DNA from 3 places in the Micromonospora sp. WMMD558 genome. Region 1 is predicted to be linked to each of the others. Evidence: riboswitches for the same ligand, from Rfam matches in the RefSeq annotation. Region 1 holds a riboswitch; each other region holds the start of a gene.
The links. A riboswitch is a leader RNA that binds a small molecule or an ion and turns the genes downstream of it on or off. The one in region 1 is predicted to bind cobalamin.

Region 1 (7,083 bases):
CGGCGGACGTCGACGCCGAAGCCCTCCACGATCAGGTCCCAGCTGCTGGCGGCGGCCTGCGGGGCGACCAGCAGGAGGCGGTGCGTGTCGGCGACCGGGAGCAGCAGGTCGAGGCCCTGCCGGGTCGAGCCGCCGGCCCCGTGCAGCAGCAGGACCAGGCGGTACGGCCGGCCGTCCGCCGGCTCCGGGGCGTACACCATGGCGAGGGGGTCGCCCGCGGCGTCGGTCAACGGAACCAGCCCGGTGGCGGCCCGCACCGACGGTGGACCGGGACGCGCGGTGAGCCGGCCGTGCCGGGGGCTCTCCTCCGGCACCCGGTGCGGCGTCGCGGGTTCGGCCACGGGCTTCCGTCCCTCGTCCTCGGGTGGTGTGGCCGGTTACCCGGCTGGCCGCCGGTAAACCCGGTGGCCGTCGTCCCGCAGGATGGTAAGGGGCGCCACGGCCGATGGTGATGACGGTGCGGGCTGTGAGAGGGTTCCCGGAGAACGCTCCCACAGGAGAGGATCATCGCTCGTGAGTAGCGTCACCGCCCCGGCCGGCCCGACCGTCACCCCCCGCCAGGTGCGGGCCGCCCGCACCGGTGTCGCGGTGGTCTTCGCCCTCAACGGCCTCGCCGTCGCCTCCTGGTTCGCCCGGGTGCCGGCGGTCCGTGAGGGGCTCGACCTGACCGCCGGTCGCCTCGGGCTGCTGCTGCTCGCCATGTCGGCGGGGGCGATCCTGGCGATGCCCACGTCCGGTCTGGTCGCCCAGCGCCTCGGCACCGCCCGGACGGTGGTGCTGGCGACCCTGCTCGTCGCGCTCGGCCTGGCGGTCGCCGGCGTCAGCGCCGGGACGGTCGGCTCGCTGGGCGGCGTGGCGATCGGCCTGTTCGCCCTCGGCTACGGCTCCGGCACCTGCGACGTGGCGATGAACATCGAGGGCGCGGCGGTCGAGCGGCGACTCGCCCGCACGATCATGCCCCGGTTCCACGCCGCGTGGAGCCTCGGCTCGGTGGCCGGGGCCGGGCTCGGCGCCGGAGCCGCCCGGCTCGGCGTTCCCGTGTCCGTCCACCTCGCCCTGACGGCGGTGGTGGTGCTGGCCGGCACGGTGCTCGGGGCCCGGGCCTTCCTGCCGGCCGCCGAGACGGCGCCGGCCGCCGACACCACCTCGCCGGCGACGCGCCGCCGCGCGCTGCTCGCCGCCTGGCGCGAGCCCCGGACCCTGCTCATCGGACTGTTCGTGCTGGTCATGGCGTTCGCCGAGGGCAGCGCCAACGACTGGGTCGCGGTCGCCTTCGTCGACGGGTACGACCTCAGCGAGGCGGCCGGCGCCGCCGTGTTCGGGGTGTTCGTCGTGGGCATGACGCTCGGCCGTACCCTCGGCACCCTCGCCCTCGACCGGTGGGGCCGGGTACGCGTGCTGACCGCGACGATCCTGCTCGCCGTGCTCGGCGCGGGCATCGCGGTGCTCGGCGGCTCCGGGCCGGTGGCCGTCGTGGGCGTGGCGCTCTGGGGGCTCGGCGCGTCGCTCGGCTTCCCGGTGGGGATGAGCGCGGCGGCCGACGAGGAGGACCGCGCCCCCGCCCGGGTGAGCGTGGTCGCCGTGATCGGCTACACCGCCTTCCTCGCCGGCCCGCCGCTGCTGGGCCTGCTCGGCGACCGGGTCGGTACGCTGCGCGCCCTGCTCGTCGTGCCGATCCTGCTGCTGCCGACCCTCGCGCTGGTGCCGGTGACCCGCCGACCCGCCGACTGACGGCCGACGAGCCCGGTCCGGCCGCGGAGACCGACGTCCGTCGCGGTGAGCGCCGGGCCCGGTCGTGCGGCCGGACCCGGCCCGGGCCGGCGTCAGTCGCGCAGCCAGACCCGCAGTGGGCCCGCCGGGCGGAAGCCGACCGATCGCGCGACGGCCAGGTCGTCGCCCGACTCGTAGCCGACCAGTGCGGCGCTGCCCGGCAGGCCCGCCCAGACCTCCTCCGGCGGGACGGCGCGGGCGAAGACGTTGGAGACGCCCACCGCCCGTCCACCGTGGTGCAGGACCGCGCCGCCGGCGACCACGCCCGCGTCGACGCGGGCCAGGACGGTGACCCGCGGGTCACCGAGCAGGGCGGGGCGGAACAGCGGCCCGCCGCCGTGCGCCTCCGCCCACCCGGCCAATCCCCCGGGTGTGGTGACCCGGGTCAGCGGCGAGCCCGGCCGTGCCGCGGGAACCCGCGGAGCGGAGGCGGCGCCGGCCGTCGGCGCGGCGGGCGGGCGGTGGACGGCGGCGGCCGGTCGGTGGATCCAGTGCGCGTCGAACAGGACCCGGAAGCCGAACCGGGCGAGGTCGAGATCGGCGAAGCTGTCCTTGACCGACGCGCCCGGGCCGGCGTCGATGCGGCCGAGCAGCGTCGCGGCGTCGACCCCGGGGCGGAGGGTGACCGCGTCCGGGTACCAGGTCGGCGAGCGGCGCGGCACCGACCAGGCGTCCGCGTCGGTCACCCCGGTCAGGCCGTGGGTGCGGCACACCAGGTCGCACCAGGCGGCGTTGTCCCGTGCCGCGTCCATGGTCGCTTCGCGCATCCGCGCGAGCCTAGCCCAGGCCCTAGCCCAGGGGGCTCACACCGGGCTCGCAGGAGACTGCCAGAAAACCGTGCTGAACTGGAGGTTCGCCGAGGGAGGGAGCCGCACATGGGCTGGTTCAGCCGGCGGTCGCGTACCCGGGGGTCCGAGGGACCGGCGACGAAGCTCGACCGGGAGGCCACCCGCGAGGATCTGGCGGCGCTGGAGGCGTTCGTGGCCAGCCGGACCGGGGTGGAGTTCTACCTGGAACCGGAGACGACCGCGACGAACACGACGGTGGTGGCGATCGCCCACGACGGTGAGTGGATCCGTCGCCGGACCGGGTCGCCCCGGGTGGCGGCGGCCCTCGCGAACCGGCTCGCCCTGCCGTTGTACGAGGCCGCGAAGACCGGGTACCCGGAGCGCATGCGGGCCTGGAACCGGGCCCACCCGGAGCGCCGTGCCCGCTAGGGCCTGTCCTGCCGGCCCCGCCGGCGCTCACCCCGCGACGGCGGCGCGCGCTTCGTCGAGGGTCATCGTCGGGCTGTGGCTGGAGACGTACCAGCCGACGTCGTCGGTGAGCAGGCGGCGGACCAGGGCCAGGTCCGGCCCGTCGTCGGGCGAGCGCAGGTGCAGCGGCGGCGGGTACCAGCTGTCGCCGAGGAGCAGCACGCCCGAGGCCGGGTCGACCACCACGGTCGAGTCGGGGGCGTGGTGGCCGCCGACGTGCCGGACCAGGACGCCGGTGGGCAGGTCCAGCCCGTCGGTGAACGTCCGCGTGGGCGGCCGGACCGCGAAGTCGTCCCAGCAGTCCACGGCGAGCGCCCGGGCCCGGAAGCTCGGCCCGAGCCGCGGGTTGGCGCGGACCTGCTCCCGCAGGTAGCGGGTGCTCCACGGGCGGGCCGCCTCGGCGCGCAGCAGGTCGGCGCCGGTGACGTGGCCGACGATCTCCACGCCGGGCCAGGCGCAGGCGCCCCACACGTGGTCCCAGTGGTGGTGGGTGTAGACCAGCCAGCGTGGCTCCGGGAGCCCGGCGGCCCGCAGCGCCACCTGGATCTCGGCGGCGTGCGCCGGGCTCTGGCCCGCGTCGACCAGCACGCTGCCGCGCTCGTCCGCGACCAGTGCGACGGAGGGCCGGACCCAGGCCGGATCCGGGTCGAAAGGGGTCGCCCACACCCGACCGGCGACGTGATGGAACTCGATGGCGGGGCTCGCCGCCCCGTCGGTGTCCGCCATCACACCGATCCTAGCTGGACCGTCGGGCACGTGTGGGCCGCGTTGACCGGCCGTCGGAGGTGTGGCAGCATTCGCGGCCGGACGGCAGTGAAGGAAGCCGGTGCGATTCCGGCGCGGTCCCGCCACTGTCACCGGGGAGCGATCCCCCCTCGCGAGTCACGGCCGCGCGTGCGCGGTTGGAAGGCCGGGGGTGAGCGTCGATCCGGGAGCCAGGATACTTCGGCCGTCGGTGCACCCCAGGGCGTGGACACCCGAGGAGGACCCGATGACGCGCAGCGTCCCCGCCATCGACGACGATCGTCGTATCCGTTCCGCGCGTGCCGACGCGCCCGCCGCCGCCCCGCCCGGACGCCCAGCCGCTCCGCACGCGTCGCCCCGACCGGCCCGGCCGGTCGCTTCGCCCTGACCGGCCGGGCCGGTCGGCGCCGACCACGCGCCTGACGAGCCCGCTCGCCGCCGGCCCCGGCGCACCGTCGCGCCGCGCGCCGGCCCACCGCATCCGCTGACCGAGCAGCCATCCCTCGCCCCCAGCCCGACCGGCCTCACCCCGGGGGGCGGGCGTCACTCTCCGGAGCCCCCTCGTGCCCATCCTGCTGCTGTCCACCGCCGACACCGACCTGCTCGCCGCCCGCGCGAGCGGCGCCGACTACCGCCTGGCCAACCCGGCCCGGGTCGCGGCCGACGCCGTACCGGCGCTGGTCGACGGCGCCGACCTGGCCGTCGTACGCCTGCTCGGCGGCCGGGCGGCGTGGCCGGACGGCCTGGCCGCGGTGCTCGCCTCCGGCGTGCCGACGGTCGTGCTGGGCGGCGAGAGCGTGCCGGACGCGGACCTGATGGCGGTCTCCACGGTGCCGTCCGGAGTGGCCACCGAGGCCCTGTCCTACCTGGTGGAAGGCGGTCCGGAGAACCTGGCGCAGCTGGCCCGGTTCCTGTCCGACACGGTGCTGCTCACCGGCGAGGGCTTCGCCCCGCCCGCGCCCACACCGGCGTACGGGATCCACGGCGACCGGCCGGCCCACCCGGACCGGCCGACCATCGGGATCGTCTTCTACCGGGCGCACGCCCTGGCCGGCAACACCGCGTTCGTCGACACCCTCGCCGACGCCGTCGAGGCGGCCGGCGGCAACGCCCTGCCGATCTTCTGCGGCTCGCTGCGCGGGCTGACCGCCGGCGCCGGACCGCTGGGACTGTTCGCCCGCTGCGACGCGCTGCTGGTCACGGTCCTCGCCGCCGGTGGCGCGGTCGCCGCCGACGCCTCCGGCGGCGGCGACGAGGACGCCTGGGACGTGGGCGCGCTCGCCGCCCTCGACGTACCGGTGATCCAGGCGCTCTGCCTCACCAGCACCCGCGCGCAGTGGGCCGGCAGCGACGCCGGACTGTCCCCGCTGGACGCGGCCATGCAGGTGGCCATCCCCGAGTTCGACGGGCGGATCGTCACCGTGCCGTTCTCGTTCAAACGGATCGACGCCGACGGGCTGTCGGTGTACGAGCCGGACCCGGAGCGGGCCGCCCGGGTCGCCGGCATCGCCGTGCGGCACGCCCGGCTGCGGCACGTGCCGAACGCCGACAAGCGGCTCGCGGTGGTGCTCAGCTCGTACCCGACGAAGCACTCGCGGGTCGGCAACGCCGTCGGCCTGGACACCCCGGCCAGCGCGGTGCGGTTGCTCACCGCCCTCGCCGACGCCGGATACCACCTGGGCGACGCGCCGGTCCCCGACGACGGGGACACGCTCATCCACGCCCTCATCGCCGCGGGCGGCCACGACGTGGAGTGGCTCACCCCGGAGCAGCTCGCCGCCGCGTCGGCGCGGGTGCCGGGGGAGACGTACCGGCGCTGGTTCGCGGAGGTGCCGGCGGAGCTGCGGGAGGCGATGCGGGAGCACTGGGGTGAGCCGCCCGGTGAGCTGTACACCGACGGCGGCGACATCGTGCTCGCCGGGCTGCGCTTCGGCAACGTGGCGCTGCTGATCCAGCCGCCCCGCGGCTTCGGCGAGAACCCGGTCGCCATCTACCACGACCCGGACCTGCCGCCGAGCCACCACTACCTGGCCGCGTACCGCTGGCTGTCGGCGCCGGTCGCGGACGGCGGCTTCGGCGCCGACGCCGTGGTGCACCTGGGCAAGCACGGCACCCTGGAATGGCTGCCCGGCAAGGGCCTCGGGCTGGCCGCCGACTGCGCCCCGGACGCCGTGCTCGGCGACCTGCCCCTGGTCTACCCGTTCATCGTCAACGACCCCGGGGAGGGTACGCAGGCCAAGCGCCGCGCCCACGCCGTCGTCGTCGACCACCTGGTGCCGCCGATGGCCCGCGCCGAGACGTACGGGGACCTCGCGAAGCTGGAACAGCTCCTCGACGAGTACGCGACCGTGCAGGCCCTCGACCCGGCCAAGGTGCCGGTGGTGCAGGGGCAGATCTGGGACCTGGTGCGGGCCGCCGAGCTGCACCACGACCTGCACCAGGCCGACATGCCGGCCGCCGACGACTTCGACGACTTCGTGCTGCACCTCGACGGGTACCTGTGCGAGGTCAAGGACGTGCAGATCCGCGACGGCCTGCACGTGCTGGCCGCCGCGCCGACCGGCGAGGCGCGGGTCAACCTGGTGCTCGCCGTGCTGCGCGCCCCGCAGGTCTGGGGCGGCGCCCGCGCCCTGCCCGGCCTGCGCCAGGCGCTCGCCGCCGGTTACGGCCTGGACGAGCAGGCGCTGCTCGCGTCGCCGGGCGAGCGGGTGGCGCTGCCCGCGGCGCTCACCGAGGCGGTCGACGGGCCGGCCGTCACCGCCGCCGACGCCGTCGACCTCGTCGAAGGCCTGGCCCGCCGGCTCGTGGTCGGCATGGAGACGCTCGGCTGGGACGCCGGCAAGGCCGATGCCGTCGTCGAGGAGGTCACCGGCCGGCCGGTCCCGGACGCCGCCGCCGTGCTGCGTTTCGCCGCCACCGAACTGGTGCCCCGGCTGGACCGCACCACCGACGAGATCGACCGGGTGCTGGGCGCGCTCGGAGGTGGCTTCGTACCGCCCGGCCCGTCCGGCTCGCCCACCCGCGGCCTGGTCAACGTGCTGCCCACCGGGCGCAACTTCTACTCCGTCGACCCGAAGGCCATCCCAAGCCGCAACGCCTGGGACGTGGGTGTGGCCCTGGCCGACTCGCTGCTCGCCCGGCACCTCGCCGACACCGGCGCGTACCCGCGGTCGGTCGGCCTCACCGTGTGGGGCACCAGCGCGATGCGCACGCAGGGCGACGACATCGCCGAGGTGCTGGCGCTGCTCGGCTGCCGGCCGCTGTGGGACGACCGGTCCCGCCGGGTCACCGGCGTCGAGGTGGTGCCCCTCGC
Region 2 (7,083 bases), 250 kb from region 1:
CCGGGACGCCCGCCGCCGCGTCGTCTACTGCCTGTTCGTCAACCACCTGGCCGGGATCTGCGGCGCGCTCGCCGACGCGCGGCCGGGCATCGAGCCGCTGCTGTGGCGGGAGGTCGGTGCGGTGGTCGAGGCGGTGGCCGCCGACCTCGGCGATCCTCCCGAACTGCGTGCGCTGCTGCGCGGCGAGCCACTGGTGGCCAAGGCGAACCTCCTGGTCCGGTGGCGGCGCGACGCCGACCGCGCCGCGCCGTTCGTGCCGGTGCCGAACCCGTTCGGTGGACCGCGGTGACCCGGCCGGTGTACGTGCACGACCTCGACGGGCTGGCCGCGCACGTCCGGTCCGTCCGGGCCGCCCTGCCGCGCCGGGTCGAGCTGCTGTACGCCGTCAAGGCGAACCCGGACCCGGGTGTGCTGCGGACCCTCGCTCCGGTCGTCGACGGGTTCGAGACGGCCAGCCGCGGCGAGCTGCGGCGGATGGCCGAGGTGCTGCCCGGACTGGTGCCGGCCGCGTACGCCGGGCCCGGCAAGACCGACGAGGACCTCGCCGCCGCCCTGGCCGCCGGGGTGGACCGCGTCCACGTCGAGTCGCCGGCCGAGCTGCGCCGCCTCGGCGCGCTGGCCGCCGCGGCGGGCACGTCCGCCCGGGTGCTGCTCCGGGTGAACCTCCCGGTGGCCGCCCCCGGGGCGAGCCTGGTCATGGGCGGCGGGCCCAGCCCGTTCGGGATGGACCCGGCCGACGCGGTGGAGTGCGTCCGCCGTCCGCCCACCGGCGTCGAGGTGCGGGGCGTCCACGCCCACCTGGCCAGCGGGCTGGACGCCGCGCTCGCCGGGGCGGTCGCCGCCGCCGTGGTCCGCTGGTCGGTCGCCGAGGTGGGGGCCGCGGAGGTCGACGTGGGCGGCGGCATGGCCGTCGACTACGCCGACCCGGCGGCACGGTTCGACTGGGTGGGCTACAGCCGGGCGCTGGCGGACGTCCTCGACGCACACCCGCGGCTGCGGCTGCGCGTCGAGCCGGGGCGGTCGGTGACCGCCTACTGCGGGGCGTACCTCGCCGAGGTGGTCGACGTGAAGCGCTCGCACGGCGAGTGGTTCGTGGTGGTGGAGGGCGGCACGCACCACCTGCGCACGCCCGCGGCGAAGGGGCATCCGCAACCGTTCACGGTGCACCGTCGGCGGGACGCCGACGGTGCCCGCACCGACGGCGGGCCGGTCACCGTGGTCGGGCAGCTCTGCACCCCCAGGGACGTCCTGTCCCGGTCGACCACGGCGGGGCCGATCGGTGTGGGGGACGTGCTGGTCTTCGCCATGGCCGGGGCGTACGCCTGGAACATCAGCCACCGGGACTTCCTGCTGCACGAGCCGCCGGAGTTCCGGACCGGCGACCCGCACCGGGTGGCCGCCGAGTGGGCCGCCCGACCGTCCCGGTCCTGACCGGGCCGCCGGTGAGCCTCAGCGGCTCACGCCGGCGGCTTCGCCGGCCCGGCCAGTACCGACCGCCAGTGCCGCCACCGCTGAGCCGGGGACGTCAACACGCAGTCACCGCACGTTCCGCCGCCCGGAATGCGGTAGTAGAGGCAGCAGTTTCGCCGCACCAGGAACCACCGGACCCGGTTCGGATCCGGCCGGACCAGGGTGCCGGTGCCGGCAAGCGGCGGCAGCTCCAGCGCCCCCGCCAGGACCGCGCCGGCCCGCTCGGCGTGCGCCGGCGCGGCATCGGCGAGCACCCCGGCAGCGCCCGCCAGGGCGGAGGCGACGTTGCCCCACAGGACCTGCGGTGACAGTCGGAACCGGGCTCGGAATGCGTCCAGCAGCAGCCGCACCGGGCCCTGCGCCGCGGTCTCGACCAGCGCCGCCGAGACCGAACGATCGTCCAGGTCACCGGTGGGCAGCACGTCGAGCGGGCCGTGCGCGAGCGGCCAGGGCCCGGCTGTGGGTGGACGCCACCAGAGGTCTTCCGAGCCCGCGAGCGGCAGGGCACCACCCACGACAGCCGCCCCGAGCGGCGGGGACACCAGCCGCGCCGCCAGGCCCAGGAAGGTGACCGACGCGACGACGCGCACCGGTACGGCGTCCGCCGGCAGATCGCACCGCGTACGCAGCGTGGTGGCCGCCGCGTCCACCCGCTCGGCGAGGACGTCGCCGTCGAGCAGCTCGGTCAGTGGCCGCCAGCCCGCCCGGTCGGACCACGGGGACCAGGCGAAGAAGGGGCCCAGCACGGAGGCCGCCGCCAGCGCCTGCCGGGCGTCGCGTGGTTCGGACGGCGGTCGCGGCGGCGCTGCCACCTACCGGCCGGCGGCCACGGGCACCGGCTGCCGCGACAGGCGTGCGCCCCGCTCGGCCATCAGGCCGAAGACCAGACCGAGCGTCGTCCACACGACGAGTTGGGTGCCCAGCGACGCCAGCCGGAAGTTCCAGAGCAGGATCGGCGAGAAGCCTTCCGGGACCTCCTCGATCGAGGGCAGCAGCGCCAGCGCGAGCCCGACGACCAGGACGAACGCGCCGGCTCCGACGAGGCCCGCGTTCCAGGTGCCGAGCCGGGCGACCTGCGCTCGGCCGAGGTATCCGCCGAGCGCCACCCCGGCGAGCGCGATCACCATCATCAGGAAGAACAGCGAGGTGCGTCGACCGATGGTGTCGGGGTCGCCGGTCGCCGGCGGGTTGGCCGGGTACTTGAGCCACGGCACCAGCGCGACCACCACGAACCCGGTGAGCGCGACCAGCACCGCGGTCGCCCGCGGGCCGAACCGACCGATCCGCCCGTAGGCGGCGGCGAACACCATCGCGAAGATCCCGCCGAGGGCGACGGCGTAGATGAGCGACGCGGTGAGCAGGCCGACGGTGCTCTGCACCGTCCGGCTGATGCCCTCCGGCTCGCCGGCCACGGCCGGCTCCGGTGCGGCGTTGGCCTCCTCGAATGCGATCGCCTGGTCGATCGGACCTTCACCGACGAAGTAGGCGAACACGAATGCCAGGAGTCCGGCGGCGAGGCCGGCGAGCATGCCGCGGACGAGCAGGGCGCGGGGTGACAGCATGGTTTCGGACCCGCCCGTCAGTGGCAGGGGAAGCCGAGCAGGTGACGGCCGTCGTGCACGAACTCGTGCACGTTCGCACCGCTGACCACCTGGAAGACACCCTGCTCGGTGCCGACGAAGTAGAGCAGCACGAGGGCCAGCACCGTGCCGAAGAGCAGCCACGGCTGCAGCTCACGCCACGGAATGGCGACGGGCGGGGTGACCGGGCGGGGCAGGGCGGAAGACGGGCTGGACACGGGCAACCTCCTCGGGATCACGCGTCCCACAACGGGTTCCAGTGACGGTGGCGGGTCTGACTTCCGCGTCACCCCTTGCCTACCGGGTGGACGCGGTCACAGTGGCGCGACCGTGCCGGAATTGCACCGGCTTCCGCACACATCGTCGCCCCGGACGCTACGGTCGGCGACGCCACAATGTCAACTGTGGCCTCGCCGACCGCCGAGGGCCCGACCCCACTCCCCCGCCGAGCTGGCCGCTCTCCTCGCCCACGCGGAGCCGACGGCCGGCGCCGACCCGGCGGGGCCGTGACGGTCAGCTCCGCAGGCCGACCGGTGGGCCGAACCGGACCGGGACACCCGGCGAGTAGAGCACGCTGACCGGATGCGCCGTCGGCGGCGGAAGCCCGGCGGCGGTGACCAGCTCGTCGTCCAGATGCAGCAGCTCGGCCCGGTGCAACGGCCAGCGGGGGTGCCAGTTCGGCAGGTGCAGGGTGCGGCCCCACGCCCGGGTGTGCAGACCCCACCGGGCGGTGACGAAGTGCTCCAGCGGGGTCGGGTCGACGACCCGCTCGCCCACCCGGACCGCCATCCGGCTCGTCGTGCCGGCCGGACCGGGCCAGCGGCGCCGGAGCCGGTACGTGAGACGGTCACCATCGCGGTCCAGGCGCATCGCCGACCAGAGGTACGGCAGCCGCAGTGTCGCCCGGGCGACCAGCACCGGAACCAACCGGGACGCGTCGAGCGAGCGGAACACCACGGCACGCCGGCCGGTGTCGTCGACCGAGTACAGCCGCACGTTGGTCTCCCAGAAGGTGCCGAAGTACGGCACCCCCGGCCCTCGGCCCAGGCCCAGCCCCACCATGCGGAAGCCGATCAGACCGACGTAGGTCGAACCGTCCATCATGTCCGGTCGGGTGCCGGGCGGCAGCAGGGGCGCCACCAGATCCGGTGCGACCGCCCAGTGCAGGAAGGTGAGATCGTCCCAGCGCTGCCGCAGGATCGCTCGCGGAAACGCCTGCTCGGGCGCGCAGTCGACCGGCTCGATGTGCACACGTCCATCCTGCCCTGGGTGGGCGCCGCCGGGACGTACCGTGCCGGCCGGCTCCACCGCGAGGCGGCGGGACCGGTTGCCGGCTGCGGTCACGCCGCCGTGGTTCGTTGCCGGTGGGTGGCGTCGGCGTGGGGACGGCGGGCGGCGACGAATCCGAAGACGGCGGCGGTGAAGAACATCACGGTGCCGTAGATGGCCGGCGGCATGGCGATGTCGTTGTTGCCGAGCAGGGCCGGGCTCAGCGCGATCGTGATGGCCAGGGTCGCGTTGTGGATGCCGATCTCGAACGAGGACGCGACGGCTTCCCGGTGCCCGACGCCGGACAGGCGCGGCGCCGCGTACCCGATGGCCAGGCTGACCAGGTTGAACAGCAGGGCGACGAGGCCGACGGCGCCGACGGCGGCGGCGAGCTCGTCCTTGATGCCGATCACCGCGCCGGTGAGCACCACGACGAGGACCACGATGGAGAGAATCTTCACGGGGCGCTGCATGCGCGCGGCGAAGTCGGGACGGTGCCGGCGGACGGCCATCCCGATCGAGATCGGGATGAGGACCAGCGCGAACACCTGGAAGACCTTGTCGAACTGGAGGCCGATCGAGCTGTCCGAGCCGATGAACGCGGCCACGGACAGGTTGACGATCAGGGGCAGGGTGAACAGCGCGAGCACCGAGTTGACGGCGGTCAGGGTGACGTTGAGCGCGACGTTGCCCTTGAACAGGTGACTGTAGAGGCTGGCCGTGCTGCCGCCGGGCGAGGCGGCGAGCAGCATCATCCCGACCGCCAGCTCCGCGCGCAGGCCGGCGGCGACCACCAGGCCCAGGCAGATGACCGGCAGGACCAGCATCTGGCAGACCAGGGAGACGAGGACGGCCCGGGGGTAGGTCACGACGCGACGGAAGTCGTCCACGGTGAGGGTGAGCCCGAGACCGAGCATGACGATGCCCAGGGCGACGGGGAACAGCACGATCGACAAGCCGGTACTCATGGCGGTGGCCTCCTGATCGCGGTAGGCGAACGACCCCCGGATCGTCACACCGGGGCGGCGCGACCGTCATCTCGTGATGTGCGCACTCCGCGACGCCCGCCCGGGCCGGCGGCCCCGGCCCGGCCGGTTGGCCGGGCCGGGGCCGGCGTGCCGTCAGTGGCAGTGCCCGGCGTTCGCGGTGACCCCCTCGTACCGGTCGTGGTGGGGGAACTCGTTGACGTACCGCTGCCGGCCCAGCGGCGTCAGGTCCAGGTAGTGGTAGGTGGTGAGCACCGCGTCGAGACCGCGGCCGTACGTCGAGTAGGTGTGCAGGACCCGGTCGTCCGCGTCGGCGACGAAGACGCTCAGCCCGTGCGCCTCGCCGTGCAGGTGGTGCGCCAGCCCCTCCCGCTCCAGGGTCGCGCGGTCCTTGTAGTTGTACGCCACCGGCGCCACCGCCTCGTCGAGGGTGACGTGGAAGTCGTAGTTGAAGTCGCTGCCGTGGGACGAGTACCAGGGGAAGGTCCAGCCCATGCGGTCCTTGAACGGAGCGATGGACGACAGCGGCGCGCGGGAGACGGCGACGAACGTGGTGTCACCGGCGTGCAGGTGCGCGAGGTGGCCCAGGTTGTCGACCAGGAACGAGCAGCTCGTGCACCCCTCGCTCCAGCTCGGGTCGAACATGAAGTGGTAGACGACGAGCTGCCGTCGTCCCTCGAACATGTCGCGGAGCCGTACCGGCCCGTCCGGTCCCGCGAACCGGTAGTCCTTCTCGACGACGACGGCCGGCATCCGGCGACGCAGCGCGGTCACCTCGTCCCGCAGCCGGGTGAGGTGCTTCTCCCGGTCGAGCAGCTCCGTGCGGACGGCCAGCCACTCCTCCTGCGACACGACCTTCAGATCATCCATGTGCGGCACACCCTTCCGATCCAGGGAGAGTCACCATCACAGCACGGTCGGTGAAGGTCCGGGAATGCGCGGTCGTGCGGTGTCGATGGCCGCGGCCGGCCTACCGCGGCGGGGGTGACGCGGAGCCGAACCCCGTGTCGAGGTCCGGCCGGCCGGGCATCGGCGGGCCGTCCTGCGCACCGCGGGCGAGCCGGCTGTTGCGGCGGCTGTACAGGAAGTAGACGAACAGTCCCAGGACCATCCAGGCGACGAAGCGCAGCCAGGTCTCCACGGTGAGGAACAGCATCAGCACGACGCAGGCGACGATCGCGAGGACCGGTATCACCGGCCCCCAGGGCACGCGGAAGCCGCGCGGCAGGTCCGGGCGGGTACGGCGCAGCAGGATGACCGCCGCGGCGACGAGAACGAACGCGAACAGGGTGCCGATGTTGACCAGCTCGGCGAGTTCCTCCAGCGGGACGAACCCGGCGAGCACGGCCACCAGGAGGCCCACGATGACGGTGATGCGGTGCGGGGTGCCGTAGCGCGGATGCACCCGGCTCAACCAGCGCGGCAGCAACCCGTCCCGGCTCATGGCGAACGCGACCCGGCTCTGACCCAGCATAAGGATCATGACCACGGTGGTCAGTCCGGCGAGAGCGCCCAAGGTGATCAGGTTGGCGAAGAAGGGCTGGCCGACCGCCTGGAACGCCGCGGCCAGCGGTGCCGCCGTGTCCAGCTCGGCGTAGTTCTGCATGCCCACCACCACCAGCGAGACGGCGACGTAGAGCGCGGTGCAGATCGCCAGCGAACCGAGGATTCCGCGGGGCAGGTCACGCTGCGGCACCCGGGTCTCCTCCGCCGCGGTGGCCACGATGTCGAAGCCGATGAACGCGAAGAACACGAGTGCCGCCGCGGCGAAGATGCCG
Region 3 (7,083 bases), 1.5 Mb from region 1:
ATCTCCTCGGAGTTCGATGGCGCCGGCGCTCGGCACCTGCCGTGCGTTGCGGTGGACCTCGATGCCGGCCCCGGGGTGTCGCCAACGCTCACACGCCCTGGACAGCGGGTCGAGGGACGGAACGAGCCAATTTCTGGAAATTTTCCGCCGCATTTTGCGAAGTTGCGAAGCGGTATATTTGCAGCCTGCCAATTGCTGTCGGACCGGCGTACGAGCAGCGGGGAGGTGCGGGCGATGACCAAGACCTTCGCGGGCGCCCGGCTGCGCCGGCTGCGCGAGGATCGCGCTCTGAGCCAGTCGCACCTGGCCCGCCTGCTGAACATCTCGCCCAGCTATCTCAACCAGATCGAACACGATTCACGGCCGCTGACCGTCCCGGTGCTCATGCGCATCACCGAGGTGTTCGGCGTCGATCCGACCGTCTTCGCGCCGCGGGACACGCCGAGGCTCGTGGCCGGGCTGCGCGAGGCGCTCCCTGGCCGGGCAGGTGTCGCCGACCTCACCGAACTCGCCACCCGGCTGCCCGAGGTCGCCGAGGCCGTCATCGACCTGCACCGGCGGTACCGGCAGGCGGACGAGCAACTCGCCGAGCTGCTGGGCGACCGCGAGACGATCGGGCGCAGTCCGCACGACCAGGTGACCGAGTTCTTCTACCGGCGGCAGAACTACGTACCGGATCTGGACGAGGCGGCGGAGCGTCTGGCCACGAGCATCGGACTTCGCCGAGGCGAGGTGCGACCCGCGCTTCAGGACCGGCTCGCACAGCGACACGGCGTCCACGTCCGCCGCGACGACGCCGCCTCGCTCGGCGACGAACTGCACCGCTACCGCCCGCAGACGCGCACCCTGCACCTGTCGGCGTCGCTGCGGGCCGGACAGGAGGCCATGCGGATGGCGGCGCAGATCGCGCTGCTGGAGTTCGCCGACGTGATCGACGAGATCGTGGAGGAGGAGCGGTTCGACGACGTCCAGACGCAGATCCTTGCCCGGGTCGGACTGGCGAACTACTTCGCCGCCGCGCTGATCCTGCCCTACGAGCGGTTCCTGGCGGCGGCGGAGCAGCGCCGGTACGACATCGACCTCCTCACCCAGCACTCCGCGATGGGCTGGGAGACGGTGTGCCACCGGCTCAGCACCCTGCAACGCCCCCGCGCACGTGGGGTGCCGTTCTCATTCGTCCGGGTCGACCGGGCCGGCAACATGTCCAAGCGACAGTCCGCCACCGGCTTCCCGTTCTCCCACACCGGCGGCACCTGCCCACTGTGGAACGTCTACGAGGCGTTCAGCTCGCCCGGGCGGGTGGTTGTCCAGGTCGCCGCGATGCCCGACGGGCAACGCTACCTGTGGATCGCCCGTACCATCACCCGTCACCACGGCGGCTACAACCAGCCGGGAAAGGTCTACGCGATCGGCCTGGGCTGCGAGACGCGGCATGCCGACCGGTTGGTCTACTCCGCCGGGATGGACCTGCACGCGGCGGAGGCGGCCACGCCGATCGGCCCGGGCTGCAAGACCTGCGAGCGGATGACCTGCCCGCAGCGGGCCGCCGCGCCGATCAGCCGCCGGCTCGACCTGGACGAGAACCGGAGCACCTTCGTCCCGTACCCGCTGAAGGACTGAACCGAGACCGGTCGCGGGCGGGCCGGGCGGGACGCGTCGTCCCGCCCGGCCCGGCGGGTCAGGTGCCGCGAAGCTCGGCGGCGGCGGTGACCAGGTGTTCCAGGGATTCCTCGACCTCGGGGTAGCCGCGGGTCTTGAGTCCGCAGTCCGGGTTCACCCACAGCCGCTCGGCTGGTACCACCGCCACGGCCCGGCGTAGCGCGTCGACGACCTCGGCACGTGGCGGCACCCGGGGCGAGTGGATGTCCCAGACGCCGGGCCCGACGCCGCGGCGGTAGCCGATCGCGGCGAGGTCGTCGAGGACCTCCATCCTCGAGCGTGACGCCTCGATGCTGGTGACGTCGGCGTCGAGGGCGTCGATGGCGGTGATGACCTCGCCGAACTCGGAGTAGCACAGGTGGGTGTGGATCTGGGTGTCGTCGGCGACGCCGGAGGTGGCCAGGCGGAACGCGCCGACCGCCCAGTCCAGGTACGCCTTCTGGTCGGATCCGCGCAGGGGCAGCGTCTCGCGCAGCGCCGGCTCGTCGACCTGGATCACCCGGATGCCGGCCGCCTCGAGGTCGCGGCATTCGTCGCGCAGGGCGAGTGCCACCTGGTCGGCGGTGTCGGCGAGCGGCTGGTCGGTGCGGACGAACGACCAGGCCAGAATCGTCACCGGGCCGGTGAGCATGCCCTTGACCGGCCGGTCGGTCAGCGACTGCGCGTAGGTCGACCAGCTGACTGTCATCGATGCCCTGCGGGCCACGTCGCCGTAGATGATGGGCGGACGGACGCAGCGGGAGCCGTAGGACTGCACCCAACCGTGCTCGGTGGCGGCGAACCCGTCCAGCTGCTCGCCGAAGTACTGGACCATGTCGTTGCGTTCCGGCTCGCCGTGCACGAGCACGTCCAGGCCCAGCCGCTCCTGGAACCGGATGACGTGCTCCACCTCGGCGCGCATCCGCTCGGTGTAGGCGGCGTCGTCGAGGCGGCCGGCGCGGTGCTCGGCGCGAGCCTTGCGCAGCTCGCCGGTCTGCGGGAACGAGCCGATGGTCGTGGTCGGCAGGGGCGGCAGGCTCAGCCGGGCCTGCTGCGCCGCCGCACGCTCCGGGTAGGCGCCACGCTGCCGGTCCGTGGAACGCAGCGCGGCGAGCCGGCCGCGTACGGCTTCGTTGCGCCACGTCGCCGGAGTGGGCGGTAGCCGCTCGGGCAGGGACGTGGTGCCGTTGCGCAGGGCACGACTCAGCAGGACGACCTCGTCGACCTTCTGCCGGGCGAAGGCCAGCCGCTGGCGTAGCGCCGGGTCGAGCGCGGTCTCGGCGGACAGGTCCACCGGCACGTGCAGGAGCGAGCACGACGAGGACACCGCAACGTGGTCGGCGAGCCCGGTGACGACGGCGCCGAAGGCGACCGCCGCGCGCAGATCCGTACGCCAGATGTTGCGGCCGTCGACGAGACCGGCGACGATCGTCTTGCCGTGCAGCGGACCCGCACCGGCGAGCCGCTGCAGGTTGCCGGGCCCGGCGACCAGGTCCAGACCGACCGCTTCGACAGGTGTGTCGAGCAGGGCCGGCAGGGCGTCCCCCAGATCACCGAAGTAGGTGGCGACGAAGATCGCCGGCCGTTGTTCCACCGCGCACAGCCGGGTGTAGGCCTCCCGCAGCGCCTCGATCTTGGCGGCGCTCCGGTCGGCGACGTAGCCGGGTTCGTCCAGCTGCACCCACTGCACACCGGCGGCGGCGAGGGAACGCAGAAGATCGGCGTACACGTCGACCAGATCGGTCAACCGGTCGAACGGTTCGCCGCCCGGCTCGGTCGGCTTGGCCAGCAGGAGGAAGGTGGCCGGCCCGACCAGCACCGGGCGGGTCAGGACACCCAGGTCGCGCGCCTCCCGGTACTCGTTCAACGCCTTGGCGGGATTCGCGGCGAAGACCGTCTCGGGGCCGACCTCCGGGACCAGGTAGTGGTAGTTCGTGTCGAACCACTTGGTGAGCTCCAGCGCTGGCTCGGTGTCGGCGCCGCGGGCCATGGCGAAGTAGGTGTCCAGGTCGGACAGGCCGAGCCGGGCGAACCGGTGCGGGATCGCCCCGACGGCGACGGCGGTGTCGAGCAGGTGGTCGTAGTAGGAGAACGTGTTGGACGGGATCGCGTCCAGGCGCGCGTCACGCAGCGTACGCCAAACCTCCACCCGCAGTGCGGCAGCGGTCTTCGCCAAATCCTCGGCGTCGATTCTGCCCGCCCAGTAGGCCTCGACGGCCTTCTTCAGCTCACGGTTGCCGCCAATACGCGGGTAACCGAGCACGGTGCTCTGACCGAATGCGGTACTCATGGGATCCTTCCCTCGAAGTGCCCGAGGCCGTGCGGGAGGGCAGGGAGGGAAGGGGTACGGCGACGTACCGGCTTCCGCCCCGGCCGTCCCGAGAGACCGTCGGCGGCACACGCCGGGTGGCGTGCGCGGTGCGGGCAGGTCTTCGGACTCGCGGGCGTGACCGGTACGGTCGCCTACTGGCCGTCGCTTCCCAGACCTCGCGGTCCAGTGCTTGATGACGGCGGTCGTTCCCACTCACCGCTGCGGGGCAGTCCCGGGCTCGCACCGGGTTCCCTCTTACGACGCCGTGCGCATTGTGGACACGGCGAACCAGCACCGTTGTCTATCGTATGGGGCGATGAGCGATTGTGGCCGGCGCGTCCGTCCTGCGGGACGGCGCGCCGTCGCGGCAGCGGGATGTCCGCGCGCGACGAGAAGGTGACGGATGGGCCAGAAGATCGACAGGGTCGCGGTGGTGGTGGACGGCGCCGACTGGGTGGCGGTACGGCCGGAGGACTTCGACCGCTTGGACGCCTCCCGCCGCCAGGTCGGCGCCCGCGCCGCCCGGGCGACCCGGCTGGAGCACGAGTTGCGGGAGGCGCGGGCCCGTCTGGCGCGGATCGAGGAGATCCTCGCCGACGCGAGCCCGGCCGACTGCGTCTGTGAGCGTCTCACCGCAGTGCTGGCCGACGATCCGGCCGCCCACCGCCGACCACTGGTCAGAAGCCGTCGTCGACGGTGACGCCTACCGCCCGTGGCCTTCCTGCCGACGCACGACGCACGGGATGAGGCCCTGATCGGCCTGCGTCCGCGGGACGTCTCCACCCGACGATCGGAGATGGCGTTCGTCACCGTGACGAGGCGACGGCCGACAGGCTAGGGTGACGCTGCCGTGGTGTTCGGGAAGCCGGTGCGATGCCGGCGCGGCCCTCGCCACTGTGATCGGGAAGTCCGCGGCCCTCGTCGCTTGCGAGGTCACTGGGCGCCACGCGCCTGGGAAGGCCGGCCACGGACGTACCTCCCGTCAGCCAGGAGACCGGCCACGGCACAGCGATGACCCGTCCACGAGGTGCTGGAAGGCGGTCCCGATGCGCGTGCGCGCGATGCGGCCCACCCTGTCCCGGCGCGTTGCCGCGCCACTGTCCATCCTGCTCGTCCTGCTCGGCGGTTGCGCCACGGACGACACGCCCACGGCCGGGGCGTCGGCCGCGCCGGTCACGGTGACCAACTGCGGCACCCCGGTCGCCGTCGCCGCGCCGCCGAAGCGGGCGGTCACCCTCAACCAGCCCGCCACCGAGATCATGCTGGCGCTCGGTCTGGGCGACCGGTTGGCGGGCACGGCGTACCTGGACGACGCGATCCTGCCCGAGCACGCCGCCACGTACGCCTCGATTCCGGTGCTGTCGGAGAAGTACCCGTCGAAGGAGGCGCTGCTCGACGCGGAGCCGGACTTCGTCTACGCCTCGTTCCACAGTGCCTTCGGAGACGAGGGCGTCGGCGACCGCGCCGCGCTCGCGGGACTCGGCATCGGTACCTACCTGTCCCCGGCGGGCTGTCCGAAGCAGCACCGACCGGCCACGCTGACCGTCGACGACGTCTTCGCCGAGATCCGGGACGTCGCCGCCGTCTTCGGCGTGCCGGAGCGGGCCGAGAAGCTCATCGCCGACCAACGGGCCCGGATCACCGCGGCCGCCGCCCGGCTCGACGGCGCGGGCCAGGTGTCCGTGCTGTGGTGGGACGCCGGCACGGACGCGCCGAGCGTGGGTGCCTGCTGCGGCAGCCCCAACATGATCATGTCAGCGGCGGGGGTGCGCAACACCTTCGGTGACCTCGCCGGAAGCTGGGCCGACACCAGCTGGGAGACGGCCATCGAGCGGAACCCCGATGTGATCGTGCTGGTCGACGCGAGCTGGGACGCCGCCGCCGCGAAGAAGGCGTTCCTGACCCAGCACCCCACGCTGAAGAACCTGCCCGCGGTGGCCGGACAGCGGTTCGTCGTCATCCCGTTCTCGTCGACCTCGGCCGGCGTGCGCGTGGTGCAGGGGATCGAGACGCTCGCCGAGGGAGTGGTACAGCTTCCCGGAGCGGACCGCTGAGCCCCATGGCGGCGCGCACCGCCGAGACCGGCCACCCCGTCGGAACCGGCCGGGATGCCGGGCCGGCAGCAGCCGCCGCTGCCGTCCGGTACCGGTTCGGCACCGGGACGCTGCTGGTCCTGCTGCTCGCGGGCCTGGTGGGGTCGATCGGTGCCGCCGTCACCGTCGGGCCGGCCGACATCTCGGTGTCGACGGTGTGGGCGGTGGTGGCCGACCGCCTGGGTATCGTCGACGCCGACGTCCCGCTGCTGCGCGAGCACATCGTCTGGCGGCTACGCCTACCGCGGGTGCTCGGCGCCGCCGCGGTCGGGGCAGGACTGGCCGCGGCCGGCGCGGTGATGCAGACCGTCACCCGCAATCCCCTGGCTGATCCGTACCTGCTCGGGGTCTCCTCCGGGGCGTCCCTCGGCGCGGTGGCGGTCCTCGTCGTCGGCCTCGGCGGCGGGGTCGCCGCCCTCACCGGGGGCGCGTTCGCCGGTGCGCTCGCGGCGTTCGCCGTCGTGGTCGCGGTGTCCGGCCGGCGGGCCGCGCTCGCCCCGACCAGGGTGGTGCTGGCCGGGGTGGCCGTCGCACAGCTCTGCGCGGCCGCCACCTCGTTCGTGGTCACGTGGGTCGCCGACCCGCACGCCACCCAGAGCCTCACGTTCTGGCTCTCCGGCTCGCTGGCCCGCGTCGACTGGACCGCCGTGGCGTGGGCCGTACCGGTCCTGGCCGTCGTGCTCGTCCTGCTGGCGGCCCACGCCCGCGCGCTCAACGCCTTCGCCTTCGGCGAGGACGCCGCGGCGACCCTCGGCGTCGCGGTCACCCGGGTGCGCTGGCTGCTGCTCGTCGCCACCGCGCTGCTGACCGCGGCGCTGGTCGCCGTCAGCGGCGCGGTCGGCTTCGTCGGGTTGATCCTGCCGCACGCCGTGCGGTTCCTCACCGGCGCCGACCACCGGCGGCTCCTGCCGGCCGTCGTCCTCGCCGGCGCGATCTTCCTGGTCTGGGTGGACACCGCCGCGCGGACCCTGTTCGAACCCCGGGAACTGCCGGTGGGCGTGCTGACCGCGCTGCTCGGCGTACCCGCCTTCGTGGTGCTCC

Region 2: it holds a riboswitch for cobalamin, as region 1 does, so the genes downstream of both, ACN26Y_RS19365 (CbtB domain-containing protein) here and cobN (cobaltochelatase subunit CobN) in region 1, are expected to answer to the same signal.
Region 3: it holds a riboswitch for cobalamin, as region 1 does, so the genes downstream of both, metE (5-methyltetrahydropteroyltriglutamate--homocysteine S-methyltransferase) here and cobN (cobaltochelatase subunit CobN) in region 1, are expected to answer to the same signal.

What each region holds. Positions count from the first base shown of each region.
Region 1 is NZ_CP186061.1:4,305,852-4,312,934, forward strand. Features, by position in the region: gene ACN26Y_RS20530 (alpha/beta hydrolase) at 1-341, opposite strand, end outside; gene ACN26Y_RS20535 (MFS transporter) at 514-1,731, shown strand; gene ACN26Y_RS20540 (hypothetical protein) at 1,824-2,537, opposite strand; gene ACN26Y_RS20545 (hypothetical protein) at 2,646-2,987, shown strand; gene ACN26Y_RS20550 (MBL fold metallo-hydrolase) at 3,015-3,752, opposite strand; cobalamin riboswitch at 3,843-3,972, shown strand; partial or broken gene cobN (cobaltochelatase subunit CobN) at 4,328-7,083, shown strand, end outside.
Region 2 is NZ_CP186061.1:4,051,582-4,058,664, reverse strand. Features, by position in the region: gene ACN26Y_RS19385 (IucA/IucC family protein) at 1-289, shown strand, start outside; gene ACN26Y_RS19380 (alanine racemase) at 286-1,431, shown strand; gene ACN26Y_RS19375 ((2Fe-2S)-binding protein) at 1,458-2,216, opposite strand; gene ACN26Y_RS19370 (CbtA family protein) at 2,283-3,032, opposite strand; gene ACN26Y_RS19365 (CbtB domain-containing protein) at 3,050-3,268, opposite strand; cobalamin riboswitch at 3,301-3,460, opposite strand; gene ACN26Y_RS19360 (YqjF family protein) at 3,564-4,301, opposite strand; gene ACN26Y_RS19355 (bile acid:sodium symporter family protein) at 4,391-5,287, opposite strand; gene ACN26Y_RS19350 (DUF899 domain-containing protein) at 5,441-6,175, opposite strand; gene ACN26Y_RS19345 (amino acid permease) at 6,276-7,083, opposite strand, start outside.
Region 3 is NZ_CP186061.1:5,829,798-5,836,880, reverse strand. Features, by position in the region: gene ACN26Y_RS27650 (short-chain fatty acyl-CoA regulator family protein) at 235-1,620, shown strand; gene metE (5-methyltetrahydropteroyltriglutamate--homocysteine S-methyltransferase) at 1,679-3,928, opposite strand; cobalamin riboswitch at 4,045-4,257, opposite strand; gene ACN26Y_RS27640 (hypothetical protein) at 4,353-4,649, shown strand; cobalamin riboswitch at 4,784-4,966, shown strand; gene ACN26Y_RS27635 (ABC transporter substrate-binding protein) at 4,996-6,003, shown strand; gene ACN26Y_RS27630 (iron chelate uptake ABC transporter family permease subunit) at 6,009-7,083, shown strand, end outside.